DNA from 2 places in the Micromonospora sp. WMMD737 genome. Region 1 is predicted to be linked to the other one. Evidence: riboswitches for the same ligand, from Rfam matches in the RefSeq annotation. Region 1 holds a riboswitch; the other holds the start of a gene.
What was found. Region 1 has a riboswitch for thiamine pyrophosphate ahead of ACN27A_RS13745 (ECF transporter S component). Riboswitches for the same ligand answer to the same signal wherever they lie in the genome.
Positions count from the first base shown of each region.

Region 2: another riboswitch for thiamine pyrophosphate. It lies ahead of thiE (thiamine phosphate synthase); the one in region 1 lies ahead of ACN27A_RS13745 (ECF transporter S component).

Region 1 is NZ_JBMHMH010000001.1:3,219,180-3,226,892, forward strand. It holds gene ACN27A_RS13715 (acyl-CoA dehydrogenase family protein) at 1-1,471, opposite strand, end outside; gene ACN27A_RS13720 (DUF6328 family protein) at 1,587-2,087, opposite strand; gene ACN27A_RS13725 (sugar isomerase domain-containing protein) at 2,241-3,005, opposite strand; gene ACN27A_RS13730 (alpha/beta fold hydrolase) at 3,062-3,892, opposite strand; gene ACN27A_RS13735 (TIGR03943 family putative permease subunit) at 3,949-4,806, opposite strand; gene ACN27A_RS13740 (permease) at 4,803-5,804, opposite strand; TPP riboswitch at 6,004-6,109, shown strand; gene ACN27A_RS13745 (ECF transporter S component) at 6,183-6,776, shown strand; gene ACN27A_RS13750 (ABC transporter ATP-binding protein) at 6,944-7,713, shown strand, end outside.
Region 2 is NZ_JBMHMH010000001.1:4,084,247-4,091,959, forward strand. It holds gene thiD (bifunctional hydroxymethylpyrimidine kinase/phosphomethylpyrimidine kinase) at 1-357, opposite strand, end outside; partial or broken gene ACN27A_RS17680 (thiamine phosphate synthase) at 495-1,160, opposite strand; gene ACN27A_RS17685 (thiazole synthase) at 1,268-2,038, opposite strand; gene thiS (sulfur carrier protein ThiS) at 2,043-2,243, opposite strand; gene thiO (glycine oxidase ThiO) at 2,234-3,343, opposite strand; gene thiE (thiamine phosphate synthase) at 3,337-3,963, opposite strand; TPP riboswitch at 3,958-4,066, opposite strand; gene ACN27A_RS17705 (endonuclease domain-containing protein) at 4,189-5,094, shown strand; gene ACN27A_RS17710 (aldo/keto reductase) at 5,507-6,469, opposite strand; gene ACN27A_RS17715 (ABC-F family ATP-binding cassette domain-containing protein) at 6,534-7,713, opposite strand, start outside.

The DNA.
Region 1 (7,713 bases):
GGTGGGCGTCCACCGCCTCCCGGGCGATGAGCAGGTGCATGATCTCGGTGGAGCCCTCGAAGATGCGGTTGATCCGCAGGTCGCGCAGCAGCTGCTCGACGGCGGCCGGTCGCTCGCCCCGCGCGGCGAGGGAGTCGGCCGTCTCGTAGCCGCGACCGCCCCGGATCTGCACCAGCTCGTCGGCGATCTTCCAGGCCATCTCGCTGGCGTAGAGCTTGACCAGCGCCGCCTCGATCCGGATGTCGTTACGGTCGTCGTCGGCGAGCAGGCAGCAGAGGTCCAGCATGGTCTCCATGCCGTACGTCGTCGCGGCGATGAAGGACAGCTTCTGGGCCACCGCCTCGTGCTCGCCCACGGGCCGGCCCCACTGCACCCGGTCGACGGCCCACTCCCGGGCCACGTTCAACGCCCACTTGCCGGCGCCGACGCACATCGCCGGCAGCGACAGCCGCCCGGTGTTCAGGGTGGTCAGCGCGATCTTGAGGCCCTTGCCCTCGCCACCGATGACGTTCTCCTTCGGTACGAAGACGTCGTGGAAGCGGGTCAGGCTGTTCTCCAGGCCACGCAGGCCGATGAAGGCGTTGCGCCGTTCGACCGTGATGCCCTCGGTGTCGCCCTCGACGACGAAGGCGGTGATCCCGCCGCGCCGCCCCTCGGCGGCGGGCACCCGGGCCATCACCACGAGCAGGGACGCGACGGTGCCGTTGGTGGCCCACAACTTCACGCCGTTGAGGCGGTAGCCGGTGCCGTCGGGCGTGGGCTCGGCGGTGGTGGCCAGCCGGGCCGGATCGGAGCCGACGTCCGGTTCCGTGAGCAGGAACGCCGACACCTCACCGGCGGCGAGCCGGGGCAGGAAGCGCTGCTTCTGCTCGGCGGTGCCGAACATCTTCAGCGGCTGCGGCACCCCGATCGACTGGTGCGCCGAGAGCAGCGCGCCGATCGCCGGGCTGACCGAGCCGGCCAGCATGAGCGCCCGGCAGTAGTGCAGGTTGCTGAGTCCGAGCCCGCCGTACGACCGGTCGATCTTCATGCCGAAGGCGCCGAGCCGGGCCATTCCTTGGAACACCTCGTCCGGGATGGACGCGTCCCGCTCGATCGCGGCACCGTCCACCTCGGAGGCGAGGAACTCGCGGAACCGGCTGAGGAACTCGTCGGCGCGGGCGACGTCCGCCGGGTCGGAGCGCGGCCAGGGGTTGATCAGGTCGAGCCGGAACCGGCCGAGGAAGAGTTCCTTGCCGAAGCTGGGACGGTCCCAGGAGGACTCCCGGGCCGCCTCGGCGACCTGTCGGGCCTCCTTCTCGGAGACCTGGCCGGCCTCGGTCGGCAGGGGCCCGGCTGCGCCGGCCGCGGGCGGGGAGTCGGCGGCGGCAGGCGGGTTGCCGGCGGCGGCAGGCGGGGCGTCTGTCGATGGCGGCGGCTGGTCGGCGCCTGATCCGTCGGGCGCGGGTCGGCTGTTGTGTGTCGCGGTCACGGCGGCCCCCTCGAACCTCGGTCCGGATGCGTCAACGTGCTCGACGAACAGCACGCTACCCCCGGGTGTTACCCAGGGGTAGCGATTGGTAAATATCGAGTTGTGTCGACCTTCGTCAGTCGCTGAGGGACCGTGGCTCGTTCTCGTCGTCGTCGGTGTCGTCGTCGCCCCAGTTGCGGCGGGAGAACGGCAGGAACACCCAGAAGGTGAGGAACCAGAGGCCGGTGAGGCCGCTGAGCACCAGGGCGATGCTCCGGTCCAGCACGAAGTCGGTGATCAGCAGCACCGCGCTGACCATCGAGATCAGCATGAAGGCGAGCCCACCGCTGGCCATCCGGTGGGCGAACCGGACCAGCTCCGGCTTGCGGCCCTGCCGGAACAGCGCGCGGTGGAACGCCACCGGAGAGATGATCATCGCGGTGGCGGCGGCCGCGGCCAGCAACGCGACGATGTAGACGTCCTTCTGGAAGCCGCTCGTACGGGTGAAGCCGTTGCTGAACGGCAGGGTGAGCAGGAACGCGAAGAGGATCTGCACGCCGGTCTGGGCGACCCGAAGCTCCTGGAGCAGGTCGGCGAAGTTGCGCTGCCAGCGCTGCTTCTCGGTTTCCTTGGACACGCGCTACCTCCGGTCAGACGGTACTGCCGGCGGGGGCGGCCGGCGGCAGCATCGCTGATGCCCCACCCGTCGACGCGCGAAACCGACTCACGTCACTGTCTGACGCGCCGGTTCCGGGTCGACCGTCATGCGGCCGACCGTAGCCACAAGGCGTCAGGAGCCGCGGCGGATCCGGCCCGCGTACCGGGCCTCGAGGGCGTTGTTGTGCTCGTCGCCACCGGCGATGTTGGCCGACAGGTAGACCGGGGGCCGCTCCCCCGCCGCCAGCAGCCGCGCCACCACCTCGACCGTGATCTGCTGCGCCAGCAGCGCCGCGGTGATCGACGAGACCGCGCCGACCGCGCCCCCGCCGGGCAGTGGCAGCGTCGCGTCGCCGTACGGGGCGCCGTTGTCGAGCACCACGTCGGCGAAGTCGGCGAGCTTGCGTCCCGACGGGTGGCGCGAGGTCATCTGCCCGGAGTGCTGCGCCGAGGTGATCGCTACCAGCCCGTGGCCCTTCTCCCTGACCAGCGACGCGAACTCCACCATCGCGCCGTTCACGCCCGAGTTGGAGGCGAGCACGAAGACGTCCCGGGGGCCGACCGGGGCCAGTTCGTAGAGGCGGTGCGCCACCGCCGGGTCACGCTCCAGCAGCGGCCCGAGCACGTCGACCGGGGCGCCGCCGAGCAGCACCAGGTCCCGCAGGGCGATGCGGTTCGTCGGGACCAGCCCGCCGGCCCGCCCGGCGATCTCCATGGCCAGCGCCTCGGAGTGGCCGGTGCCGAACGCGTGGACCACGCCGTCGGCGCGTACCGCCTCGGCGATCAGGTCGGCGGCCCGCCCCACCGCCTCGCGCTGGCTCTCGGCGACCCGGTGCATCGTGTCGGTCACCACGGCCAGGAAGTCCTCGGCCTTCACCGTCGTGTCTGCTCGGTCCATGTCGTACCTCCGTCAGGGGTGGGCCCGGCGTCCGCCGGCCGGTGTCGCGGGGAAGGTCAGACCGGGTCGTGCACCCGGGCCAGGATCGCCTCGGCCAGCGCGGCGGGCGCCTCGTCGGGGATCCAGTGGCTCACCCGGGGCAGCTCGACGAAGCGGTAGTCGGCGGTCACGTGCTCGGCGCACGCCTCGGCGGCGGTCCGGCCGATCGCGATGTCGCGACCGCTCCACACGTAGGTGGTCGGCACCGCCACCGGCCCGGTGGCGGCCAGGTCCCGGCGGGACATCGCGCGGTACCAGTTCAGGGCGGCGGTCAGCGCGCCCGGCTCGCGCATCGGGTCCGCGTACGAGGCCACCCGCGCGTCGTCGCCGACCCCGTGCAGCATCCGGCGCAGCCCGGTCGCGCCCAGCACCAGCAGCGCCTTCTCCGCCGTGCCCGGCTTGCGGAACACCGTCATGTACGCCGAGCGCGCCTTCTGCCCCGCGTCCTCGGTCAGCGCCCACGCCATGGCGGCGGGGTGCGGCACGGAGACCGCGGTCAGCGTGCGCACCCGGTCGGCGTGGTGGGCCGCGACGGCCCAGGCCACGACCGCGCCCCAGTCGTGCCCCACCAGGTGCGCCGCGTCGACGCCCAGCGCGTCGAGTACGCCCACCGCGTCGGCGACCAGCTCCGGCAGCCGGTACGCCTCGACCGCCTCGGGCCGGGCGCCCGGCGAGTAGCCGCGCTGGTCCGGCGCGTACGTGCGCAGTCCCGCGGCGTGCAGCGCGGGCACCACGTCGTCGAACTCCCCGCCGTGCTGGGGGAAGCCGTGCAGCAGCAGGACGGGCGTGCCGCCCTCCGGTCCGCCGACGCGGACCTCGAACGTGAACCCCCGGGCCTCGATCCGCATGATCGTGAGCCTACCCAGCGCCGCACCTGGCCGCCCGGGACTGCCGGGCCCACCTGTCACTCGTACTGTTGCCGGGGGACGGGCACCTGCCGCCAGGACTCCACGTCCAGGTAGGGGATCTCGGCGTCGTTGACCGGGTCGCGGGCGATGCGGTCGCTGTAGCGGCCCGTCACCTCGATCCAGGTGTCGTCGGCGAGCCCGTCGGGGGCCGCGCCGGTCAGGCCCAGCTTGACCGGCCGCCCGTCGGCGGCGCAGCAGGAGAGCACCATCCGGGCCAGCAGCGGCCGGCCGTCGGGGCCGGTGGTGACGAAGCCGGTGAGCTGGACCCGGCGCTCGCCGATCGAGGTGCCCCGGTCGAACAGGGCCCGGGAGGCGTAGTCGAGCACGGTCACCCGCACCGGGTCGCCGGCGGGCAGCGGCGGGTAGTCGGACGGCTGCTGCCGGGTGGTGACGGCGGTGCCGGCCTGCCCGGCCGCGTACGAGCCCAGGGCCGGCGGGGCGACCAGCAGCAGGCCCAGCACGGGCAGGATCAGCAGCCAGCCGACCCGCGGCTCGCGGTGTCCGTGCCCGTCATGCCCGCCGTCGCCCTCGTGCCCGGCATGCCCGTCGTCGCCCTCGTGCCCGTCGTCGCCCTCGTCGTCGGTGGCGGCGGTGGGAGCGTCGGGGCCGGGTGTGCGCCGGGGCCGCCGCCCACCGGCCGGGCCGTCGTGGTGGCCGGCGGGCGTGCGCCGCAGGAGCGGGCGCAGCTCGTAGAAGAGGGTCATGACCGCGGCGGCCACCAGCAGCAGGCCGGCGGCGATCAGGAAGGGCCGCAGCCCCTCCTTGACGTAGCGCAGGTGCAGGTCGGTGAGGCTGGCCCGGACCACCGCGCCGCCGAGCAGCAGCAGGACGACCGCCTGCGCCTGCCGGTTCACAGCAGCACCGCCCCGGTCGCGGCGGCCACGGCGACGGCCACCGCGAAGGTGGTCGGGGCGAACCGCAGCGCGAACCGCCGGCCGAAGACGCCGGCCTGCATCGAGATGAGCTTGAGGTCGACCATCGGCCCCACCACCAGGAAGACCAGTCGGGAGGTCAGCGAGAACTGCGACAGCGAGGCGGCGACGAAGGCGTCCGCCTCGGAGCAGAGGGAGAGCAGCACGGCGAGCACGGCCAGCGCGAGCACCGACAGCACCGGCTCGTCGGCGAGCGTCTGCAACCAGCGCTCCGGCACCACGACGTTGATCGTGGCGGCGGCCGCCGCGCCGATGACCAGGAAGCCGCCGGCGTGCGTGACGTCGTGCCGGACCGCCCCCCAGAACGCCTGCCCGCGCGGGCCGCCGTCCAGCTCCGGCCGGCGCGGCAGCCGGATCCAGTCGGCCCGGCCGAGGCGCAGCCACAGCCAGCCCATGACCATCGCCACGAGCAGGCTCGCGACGGCCCGGCCGAGGACCATCGCCGGGTCGTCGGGGAAGGCCACGGCGGTGGCGGTCAGCACGATCGGGTTGATCGCCGGGGCGGCGAGCAGGAACGCCAACGCGGCGGCCGGGGTGACCCCGCGCCGGATCAGCGATCCGGCGATCGGCACCGCCCCGCACTCGCAGCCGGGCAGCACCACGCCGGCCGCGCTGGCCACCGGCACCGCGAGCGCGGGGTGCCGCGGCAGCGCCCGGGCCCAGAACGACCGGGGCACGAAGACGGCGATCACCGCGGAGAGCAGCACCCCGAAGACCAGGAACGGCACCGCCTGCACCATGACCGAGACGAAGACGGTGGTCCAGGTCTGCAACCGGGGCGCGGAGAGGGCCCGGGCGAGCGGCTCGCGGAAGACGACCAGCAGGATCAGCAGGCCGGCGAGGACCTCCACCGACCCGACCCGCCGGTCCGGGCCGCGGGGCGCCGCCGGCTTCTCCTCGCGTACGCCCGGGGCGGCCACGCCCACCGCGCCCGGGTGCGACCCGTCCGGCGCGCGGCGGTCAGCCTCGGATGTCACGTACGTGTCCCTCTGCCGGATTCCAGTGGCCGCCCGAGGGTACCGGGCCGGCACGGACGGCGTCGATCGACCGCGCCGATGAGCTGCGGAAAGATCACTTTGCCCGATGATCTTCGAAGGTGTTAGCGTCGGGCCACAACTTCACATCCGACAGGGGAGCGCACAGCGCTGAGAGTGCGGGCACCGCCCGCAGACCCTCGAACCTGATCTGGGTAATGCCAGCGCAGGGAGTTCGGTCGACCTCCAGCCGCGTCGACGTCCGGTACGTTCCGGGCGCGGCGTGCGTCTTCTCCTGGTTCTCGTTCGGGACTGGGAGCAATCATGCGAGACAACAACACCGCCACCCGGTGGCGTACCGTCGACGTCGTCGTCGCGGCCGTGATCGCGGTGGCCTTCGGCGTCATCTTCTGGGCCTGGGGCCTGCTGTGGCGGGCCGTCGACCCGGCGTTCGCGTTCTTCCCCGCCAGCCAGGCGATCATGTACGGCGTCTGGCTGGTCCCGGCCGTCCTCGGCGGTCTGGTGATCCGCAAGCCCGGCGCGGCGCTCTTCTGCGAGGCGGTGGCGGCGACGGTCTCCGCGCTGCTCGGTTCGGAGTGGGGCGGCGTCACCATCGTCCAGGGCCTGATCCAGGGTCTCGGCGCCGAGCTGGCCTTCGCCGCGTTCCGGTACCGCTCGTTCCGGCTGCCCACCGCGCTGATCGCGGGCGCGCTGACCGGCCTCGGCGCGGCCCTGTTCGACTTCTTCGTCTGGAACACCGAGTACGCGCTGGGCAGTTACCGGATCCCCTACGCCCTGCTCACCATCGTCAGCGCCACGATCGTCGCGGGTGCCGGCGGCTGGGCCCTGACCCGCGCCCTGGCCACCACGGGCGCCCTGGACCGCTTCCCCGCCGCCCGAGACCGCACCCCGATCTGACCCGCCCACCCACCCACCCCACCCCGCGGCGCTGGCGATCATGAGGTTGACGGCGATGTCGATCTCCGTTGGTGCCGCCAACCTCATGATCGACGCCGTGGGGTGGGGTTGGGTGGGGGGGTGGGTGGGTTGGGGTTGGGGTTGGGGTTGGGTCGGGAGGGGGCGGCGTGGGGGCGGTGACGTTGCGGGGGTTCGGGTGGCGGCATGCCGGGCGGCGGGCCTGGGCCGTGCGCGGGGTCGACCTGCGCGTGGAAGCCGGGGAGCGGGTGCTGCTGCTGGGGCCCTCCGGGGCCGGCAAGAGCACGCTGCTCGCCGCGCTGGCCGGGCTGCTGCCCGAGGACTCGGGCGAGCAGGAGGGCACCGTCGAGATCGACGGGCTCGACCCCCGCAAGGGCCGGGAGCGGGTGGGCATCGTCTTCCAGGACCCGGAGACCCAGCTCGTGATGGCCCGCAGCGGCGACGACGTCGCGTTCGGGCTGGAGAACCGCGGCACCCCCGCCGAGGAGATCTGGCCCCGCGTCGACGAGGCGCTGACCCGGGTCGGCTTCCCGTACCCCCGCGACCGCCCCACCGCCGCGCTCTCCGGCGGCGAGCAGCAGCGGCTCGCCCTGGCGGGGGTGCTGGCCCTACGCCCCGGCCTGCTGCTGCTCGACGAGCCGACCGCCAACCTCGACCCGACCGGCGCGGCGCTGATCCGGGCGGCGGTGGCCGGCGCGCTCGACGCCGACACCACGCTGATCCTGGTCGAGCACCGCGTCGCCGAGGCGTTGCCCCTGGTCGACCGGGTGGTCGTGCTCGAACCCGGCGGCGGCGTCCGCGCCGACGGCACGCCCGAGGCCGTCTTCGGTACGCACGGCGACACGCTCGCCGACGAGGGCGTCTGGGTGCCCGGCCGCCCGGTACCGCCCCGCCACGCGACCGCGCCGCCCGGCGACGT
Region 2 (7,713 bases), 870 kb from region 1:
GACCACGCCCAGCCGGTGCCCGCTGGTGGCGACGAGCACCGGGTCGACGACGAGGTGCGGCAGCCGGCCCTGTCTGGCGGCGTCCGCCACCGCGTCGGCGACCGCCGGGGTGCCGAGCACCCCCGTCTTGACGGCGCGGACGGTGAAGTCGGCGAGCACGCTGTCCAGCTGCTCGGTGACGGTGCGCGGCGGCAGCGGCAGCACGGCGTCGACGCCCCTCGTGTTCTGCGCGGTGACCGCGGTGAGCACGCTGGTGCCGTACGCGCCGAGGGCCGCGAAGACCTTCAGGTCGGCCTGGATGCCGGCACCGCCGCCGGAGTCGGAGCCGGCGATGGTGAGCACGGTCGTCGGGGTCATCGTTCCTCTTCCGTGATGGCGTACGGGATCTCGCGCCGGGCCTGCGGGGTGGTCGCGGTTGAGGGCTGCGGCCGACCGTGCCCACTCCGGGCGGTCAGGCTTGATCCCTCCGTGGGCACGGTCGGCCGCAGCCCCGTCCCGGAGACCTCCGTGCGGTCCCGCCGGCTGCGCGTCGTCCCACCAAAATCCGAGCTGCCATGTCCGGTCCGGCTCGCCGCGTTGGCGGCTGCCGTGAGGGTGGCTGCTGCTGTCTCGGGGTCGTCGGCTCGCATGATCGCGCCGAGCACCGCCACGCCGACGGCTCCCGCCTCGACGCAGGCGGCCACCTGGTCCGGGCTCTGCACTCCGCCGAGCGCCAGGACCGGCACGGGGCTGGCCGCGATCAGCGTGCTGAGTCCGTCCGGGCGCAGGGGTGGGCCGTAGCCGGGCTTGGTGCTGGTCGGGTAGACGGGCGAGAGGGTCGCGTAGTCCTCGGTGGTCAGTCGCGCCAGCTCCGCCAGGTCGTGGCAGGAGCGGCCCACCAGGCCGAGGCGCGGCGGTGGGTACGGCCCTGCCGACGGCAGGTGCACCGTGTCGCCGTCGAGCGGGTCGGGACCGGCGACGATCAGGATGCCGCCCGCCTCGGCGAGGATCGCGCGCAGCTCGGTGGCGAGGGCGACGCGCTCGGCCCGCGGGAGGTCCTTCTCCCGCAGCACCACCCACCGCACTCCCCCGGCCACCGCACCGGCAACGACCTCGGCCAACGGCCGCCGAGCCTGCCGCCGGTCGGTCAGCAGCAGGACGCCGGCCGGCCCGCCCGAGATCTTGGTAGGAAACGGCCCCTCCAGGGGCTCTTCCCCACCAAGATCCAAAGTCGGCGCCGGCGCGGCGGCCGGGGGCGAAGCGGAACCGGGGCCGGGGGCGGGGCGGGTCACAGGTCCGGCCGTCCCTCGTCCGGGGTGGAGGCGAGCGCGTGGAAGCGGCGGGCGATCCGGCCCGCCCCGTACGCGAGCCGCCCCGCCTCGACCGCGTACCGCATCGCGGTGGCCATCGCCACGGGGTCGGCGGCGCGGGTGACGGCGCTGGCGAGCAGCACCGCGTCGCAGCCCAGCTCCATGGCCAGCGCGGCGTCCGAGGCGGTGCCGATGCCGGCGTCCAGGATCACCGGCACGTCGACGCCCTGCCTGATCAGCCGGATGTGGTGCGGGTTCGACACGCCCAGGCCGGAGCCGATCGGGGCGCCCGCCGGCATCACCGCCGCGCAGCCGACGTCGGCCAGCCGCCGGGCCAGGATCGGGTCGTCCGACGTGTACGGCAGCACCACGAACCCGTCGTCGACGAGTTCCTCGGCGGCGCGCAGCAGCTCCACCCCGTCGGGCAGCAGCGTGCGCTCGTCGCCGATCACCTCCAGCTTCACCCAGTCCGTGCCGAACGCCTCCCGGGCCAGGTGCGCCACCTTGACCGCCTCGCCCGCCGTGTAGCAGCCGGCGGTGTTCGGCAGCAGCCGTACGCCGCACCGGTCCAGCAGATCCAGCAGCCCGCCGGCGGTGCCGGGGGCGGTGTCGACGCGGCGCAGGGCCAGGGTGACCAGTTCGGTGCCGGAGGCACGGATGGCGTCCTCCAGCACGCGCAGGTTGGCCGCGCCGCCGGTGCCGAGGATCAGCCGGGACGTGAAGCTCACGCCGCCCAGGTCGAAGCTCACCGCGTCACCCGCCCTGCGCGGCACTGAGCACCTCGACGCGGTCGCCGTCGCGCAGCACGGTCACCGGCCAGCCCGTACGCGGCACCACCTCCCCGTTGACCGCGACGGCGAGGCCGCGCTGCTGATCGGTGACCGCGCGGACCAGGTCCGCCACGGTCGAGCCGCCGGGCAGGCTGCGCCCGGCCCCGTTCACCGTCAGTTCCACGTGTGCTCCTCCTCGGATACGGACAAGTCGTGACCGAACCGGGCCGGGGTGAAGGGGGCGAGCAGCGGGCTCGCCGCACCCGTGGCGACCAGCTCGGCGATCAGGTCGGCGGTGACCGGGGTGAGCACGATGCCGTGCCGGTGGTGCCCGGTGGCGGCGAGCACGCCGGGCCGGCCGGGCAGCGGGCCGAGGATCGGGGCGTTGTCGGGGGTGCCGGGGCGCAGGCCGGCGAGCGTCTCCACCAGGTCGTACTCGGCCAGCTCGGGCAGCAGGTCGACGGCGGCGCGGAGCAGGCGCAGCACCGCCCCGGCGGACACGTCGGTGTCGGAGCGCTCCTCGACGGTCGCGCCCACCACCACCTCCCCGTCGGCGCGGGGCACGAGGTAGACGTGCTCGCCGTCGGCGTACCCCCGGATGACGTGCCGGAAGCCCGGCGCGCCGCCGCCGGGCGCGCGGAGCCGGACCACCTGCCCCTTCACCGGCCGCACGGGCAGCCCCGTCAGGGCCTCCGCGCCGCAGCCGGCCGCGACCACGGTGACCGCGGCGTCCACGTCGGACAGGGAGCGCACGGCGGCGGGCACCAGCGTGGCGCCGGCCCGCTCGGCGGCCGTGCGCAGCGCGGGCACGAGCCGGCGCGGGTCGACCTGGTGGTCGGTGGCGGCGAACGCGCCGCCGCGCACCCGGGGCGCCAGCGCCGGCTCGCGGTCCCGCAGCGCTGTGGGGCGCAGCGGCGTCACCGGCAGTCCGATCCCCTGCTGGTACGCCCACAGCCGGCGCGCCTCGGCCAGGTCGTCGGCGGTCAGCCCGACCATCAGGGTGCCCTCGGTCCGGTAGCCGACGTCCACGCTGGTGGCGGCGGTCAGCTCGGCGGCGAAGGCCGGCCAGCGGGCGGCGGAGGCGGTCAGCAGCCCGGTCAGCTCGTGCTCGCCGAAGTACGCCTCCGCGACCGGGGCGAGCATCCCGGCGGCGACGTGGGACGCGCCGGAGCCCGGGGCGGGATCGTGCACGACGACCCGCAGTCCGCGCTGCGCGCAGCGCCAGGCGATCGCCAGCCCGACCGGTCCCGCCCCCACCACGGCGACGTCCGGTCGGTTCAGCACCCCAGCGCTCCCAGCAGCTCCGCCGTCGCCCGACCCGGATCCGCCGCCCCGGAGAGCGCCCCCACCACCGCCACCCCGTACGCGCCGGCGGCCAGCAGCGCGGGCACCTTCGCGGCGGTCACGCCGCCGATCGCGACGACGGGCACGTCCACGGCGTCGGCGACGGCGCGTACCCCCGCCGGGCCGATCGGCGCCGGCAGCCCCGCCTTGGTGCCGGTGGCGTGGCAGGGGCCCACGCCCAGGTAGCTGGCCCCGGCGGCGACCGCCTCGGCGGCCGTCCCCGGCTCGCGGGCGGTGGCGCCGAGCACGGCGGTCGCGCCGAGCACCCGGCGGGCCGCCCCGACCGGCAGGTCGTCCGCGCCGACGTGCCCACCGGCGGCGCCCACCGCCAGCGCCACGTGCAGCCGGTCGTTCACCAGGCAGGTGACGTCGTACGGGGCGCAGAGCGCGACCACCCGGCGGGTCAGGTCGTACGCCTCCCGGTCGGTGGCGTCGTCCTCCACGCGGACCTGCACGACCAGTTCCGCGCGGGCCACCGCGAGGGCGGCCCGCAGCACGGTGAGCGGCTCCCGCCCGGGTCGGGTGTCGGTGATGAGATGCAGTCGCCCGAGGGACGGCACGGCAACACTCCTCCCTGCGCCGGCATTACCCGGATCAGGTTCGACGGTCGGGGGCTGACAGCCCCCCTCTCAGCCCGGTCCACCGGGCTCCCGTGGGTCACTTGCGGGTGTCACCGTACGACGGATCGCCGGATCCGCCAAGGTCGGGACGCGGATTTCACATCGACCGCCCGAAGCCGAGGGACGGGGCGGCGCGTGACCGTCCCGTCACGCGATGCTGTCCGGATGCCCTCCGCCGCCCGGGTACCACCCCGCCTGGCCTTCCTGCCGTTCCGGGCCAGCGCCGCCATCGCCGACGGCCTCCTGACCTGGACGATGCTGCGCGGGCCGTCCTGGCAGCGCCTCCTGCCCGACGTCCACGTGCACCGTGACGGCTACCGCGCCGACGACCACCGGATGTGGTGCGACGCGGTCGCGCTGTCGCTGCCGTACGGCGGGGCGATCGCCGGCCGCAGCGCCGCGTACCTGTGGGGCGTCGACCTGCTGCGCCGGGATGCGCCCGTCACCGTGCTGCTGCCACGCGCCGTGCGGATGCGCGCCCACTCCCGTCTTCGGGTGCACCGGTCGGTGGTGCCGGGTTCCGATCGCACCCGCCTCGGCGGGCTGCCCGTCACCACTCCCCTGCGCACCGCCTTCGACCTGGGCCGCCAGGCCCCCCGGGACGAGGCCCTGGTCGCCGTCGATGCGCTGCTGCACCGCCGGGTGGTGAAGCTTGCCGCACTACGCGCGTACGCCGACGCGCGGCCAGGCTGGCCCGGCCTGCCCCTGCTGCGGGAGATCCTGGCGCTGGCGGAGCCGCTGGCCGAGTCCCCCATGGAGACCCGCCTACGGCTGCTCCTACTCGACGCGGGACTGCCGCCCGCGATCGCCCAGCACGACGTGCGCGACGCCGACGGGCGCTTCGTCGGCCGGGTGGACCTGGCGTGGCCGACCCTGCGCGTCGCGGTCGAGTACGACGGCGACCACCACCGCGAGCGCGCCCACTTCCGCCAGGACGTCGCCCGGCTGAACGCCCTGCGCGCGGCCGGCTGGATCGTCCTCCGTTTCACCGCCGACGACGTGCTCCGACACCCCACCCGCACCGCCGCCCTGGTGAGCCAGGCCCTCCGCGAGCGCCACCCCACCGCCTGACCCCCCACCGCCAAGCCACCGGCAACCGGCCGCCCGGTAACAGGCCAGCCCGGTAGCCGGTAAGTGGCCGGTGGCCGGTGGCCGGTGGCCGGTGGCCGGCGGTGGCCCGGTGGTGGAGAGGCCCGGCGGCCGGCCGGTGGAACACCATGGGTGCCTTCACCGCCCCTTGACACCCATGACGTTCCACCGACGGGTGCGGTAGAGGTCTGCCCCCGCCCCGGGCACCGCCACCAGGCACCGGGCACCGGCACCGGCACCGGGCACCGGGCACCGGTGGAACGTCACGGGTGTCTCCGAGGCCAGGTGACACCTGTGACGTTCCACTCAGCCACCCACAGAACCCACAGCCAACGGTGGGGCGGGTGACGAGTGGCGCACCGCCCCGGTGCCGCGGTGCCCGGGCGGGTGGGGCTCAGAAGGTTGCGCGCAGGGCTTCGAGGTCCTCGTCGGTGGGCTGCCAGGTGCCCGCCGCCGCGTTGGCGCGTACCTGCTCGGGCGTGGTGGCGCCGGCGATCACCGAGGTCACCGCCGGCTGGGCGGCCAGTCCGCCGATCGCCACCTGGAGCATCGACAGCCCCCGTTCGGCGGCGTACGCCTCGATCGCCTCGATGGTGTCCCAGTCGGCGGCGGCGAGCCGCTCGGCGTACCGGCCGCCACCGGCGAGGCGGCTGCCGGCCGGCGGGTTCTCGTTGCGCTTGTACTTGCCGGTGAGCAGCCCGTTGGCGAGCGGGAAGAACGGCAGCAGCCCGAGGCCGAAGCGCTCGCACGCCGGCACCACCTCGGCCTCGACGCCGCGCTCCAGCAGGCTGTAGTGGTTCTGTGCGCTGATGAACCGGGACCGGCCGTTCGACGAGGCCACCCAGTCGGCGTCGGCGATCTGCCAGCCGGCGAAGTTGGAGTTGCCCAGGTAGCGGACCTTGCCGGCGCGGACGAGGTCGTCGAGCGCGGCGAGCGTCTCGTCGATCGGGGTGCCCGGGTCCGGCTCGTGCATCTGGTACAGGTCGATGTGGTCGGTGCCGAGCCGACGCAGCGACGCCTCCACCGCCCGGGCGATGTAGCGGCGGGCGCCCCGGGCGCCGAAGTCGGGGCCGTTCATGCCGTTCATGTCCATGCCGAACTTGGTGGCCACCACCACGTCGTCGCGCCGGCCCTTGAGCGCCTGGCCCAGCAGTTCCTCGGAGCCGCCCTGCGGCTCTCCGTAGATGTCGGCGGTGTCGAAGAAGTTGATCCCGGCGTCGAGCGCGGCGTCGACCACCGCCCGGGTGCCGTCGAGGTCGAGCTTGCGGCCGAAGTTGTTGCAGCCGACGCCGACCACGGACACCACGAGCCCGGAGTCACCCAACCGGCGGTAGGTCATCTCAGTCACGAGATCCACCCTATGCCCGCCGCCCGGACCACGCCGCCGACAGCGCGGAGGCGGTCGCCCGGGACGGCGGGGATCACGCCACGTCCCAGACCGGCTCCGGTGTCTCCACCACCTCGTTGTCGCCCCGGAAGAGCACGAACCGGTCGAAGGTGCGGGTGAACCAGCGGTCGTGGGTCACCGCCACCACGGTCCCCTCGAACGCGGCCAGCCCGGCCTCCAGCGCCTCCGCCGAGGCCAGGTCGAGGTTGTCGGTGGGCTCGTCGAGCAGCAGCAGCGTCGCGCCGGACAGCTCCAGCAGCAGCACCAGGAAGCGCGCCTGCTGACCACCGGAGAGCGTGCCGAAGCGCTGGTCGCCCTGCCCCGCCAGCTCGTACCGGCTCAGCGCCGCCATCGCGGCGTGCCGGTCCATGCCGGTCCGGTGCTCGTCGCCCCGCCAGAGGATCTCGACGAGGGTCTTCGCCATCAGTTCCGGCCGGTCGTGGGTCTGCGAGAAGTGCCCGGGACGCACCCGCGCGCCGAGCCGGGCCACCCCGTCGTGCACCACCGGCGCGAGCGCGGCGGCGCCGTCGACCGGCCCGTTGGCCGGGTCGGGGTCCGTGCCGCCCCGGGCGAGCAACCGCAGGAAGTGCGACTTGCCCGTGCCGTTGGCGCCGAGCACCGCGACCCGGTCGCCGTACCAGATCTCCAGGTCGAACGGGAAGGTCAGGCCGTCGAGCTCCAGCTGCTCGCAGATCACCGCGCGCTTGCCGGTCCGCCCGCCGGTGAGCTGCATCCGGATGTCCTGGTCCTTCGGCGGTACGGGTGGCGGCCCGGCCTCCTCGAACTTGCGCAGCCGGGTCTGCGCGGCCTGGTAGCGCGACGCCAACCCGTCGTTGTACGCGGCCTTCTGCTTGTACATCAGCATCAGCTCGCGCAGCTTCTGGTGCTCCTCGTCCCACCGCCTGCGCAGCTCGTCGAGACGGGCGTGGCGGGCCAGCCGGGCGGAGTGCCAGCTCGCGAAGCCACCCGGGTGCACCCAGGCGCTGCCGCCCTCCACGGCGACCACCCGGTCGGCGGTCTGGGCGAGCAGTTCCCGGTCGTGCGAGACGTAGAGCACCGACTTGGTCGACTCCCGCAGCCGCCCCTCCAGCCACCGTTTGCCGGGCACGTCGAGGAAGTTGTCCGGCTCGTCGAGGAGCAGCACCTCGTCGGGGCCGCGCAGCAGCAGTTCGAGGGCGAAGCGCTTCTGCTGACCGCCGGAGAGGGTCCGGACG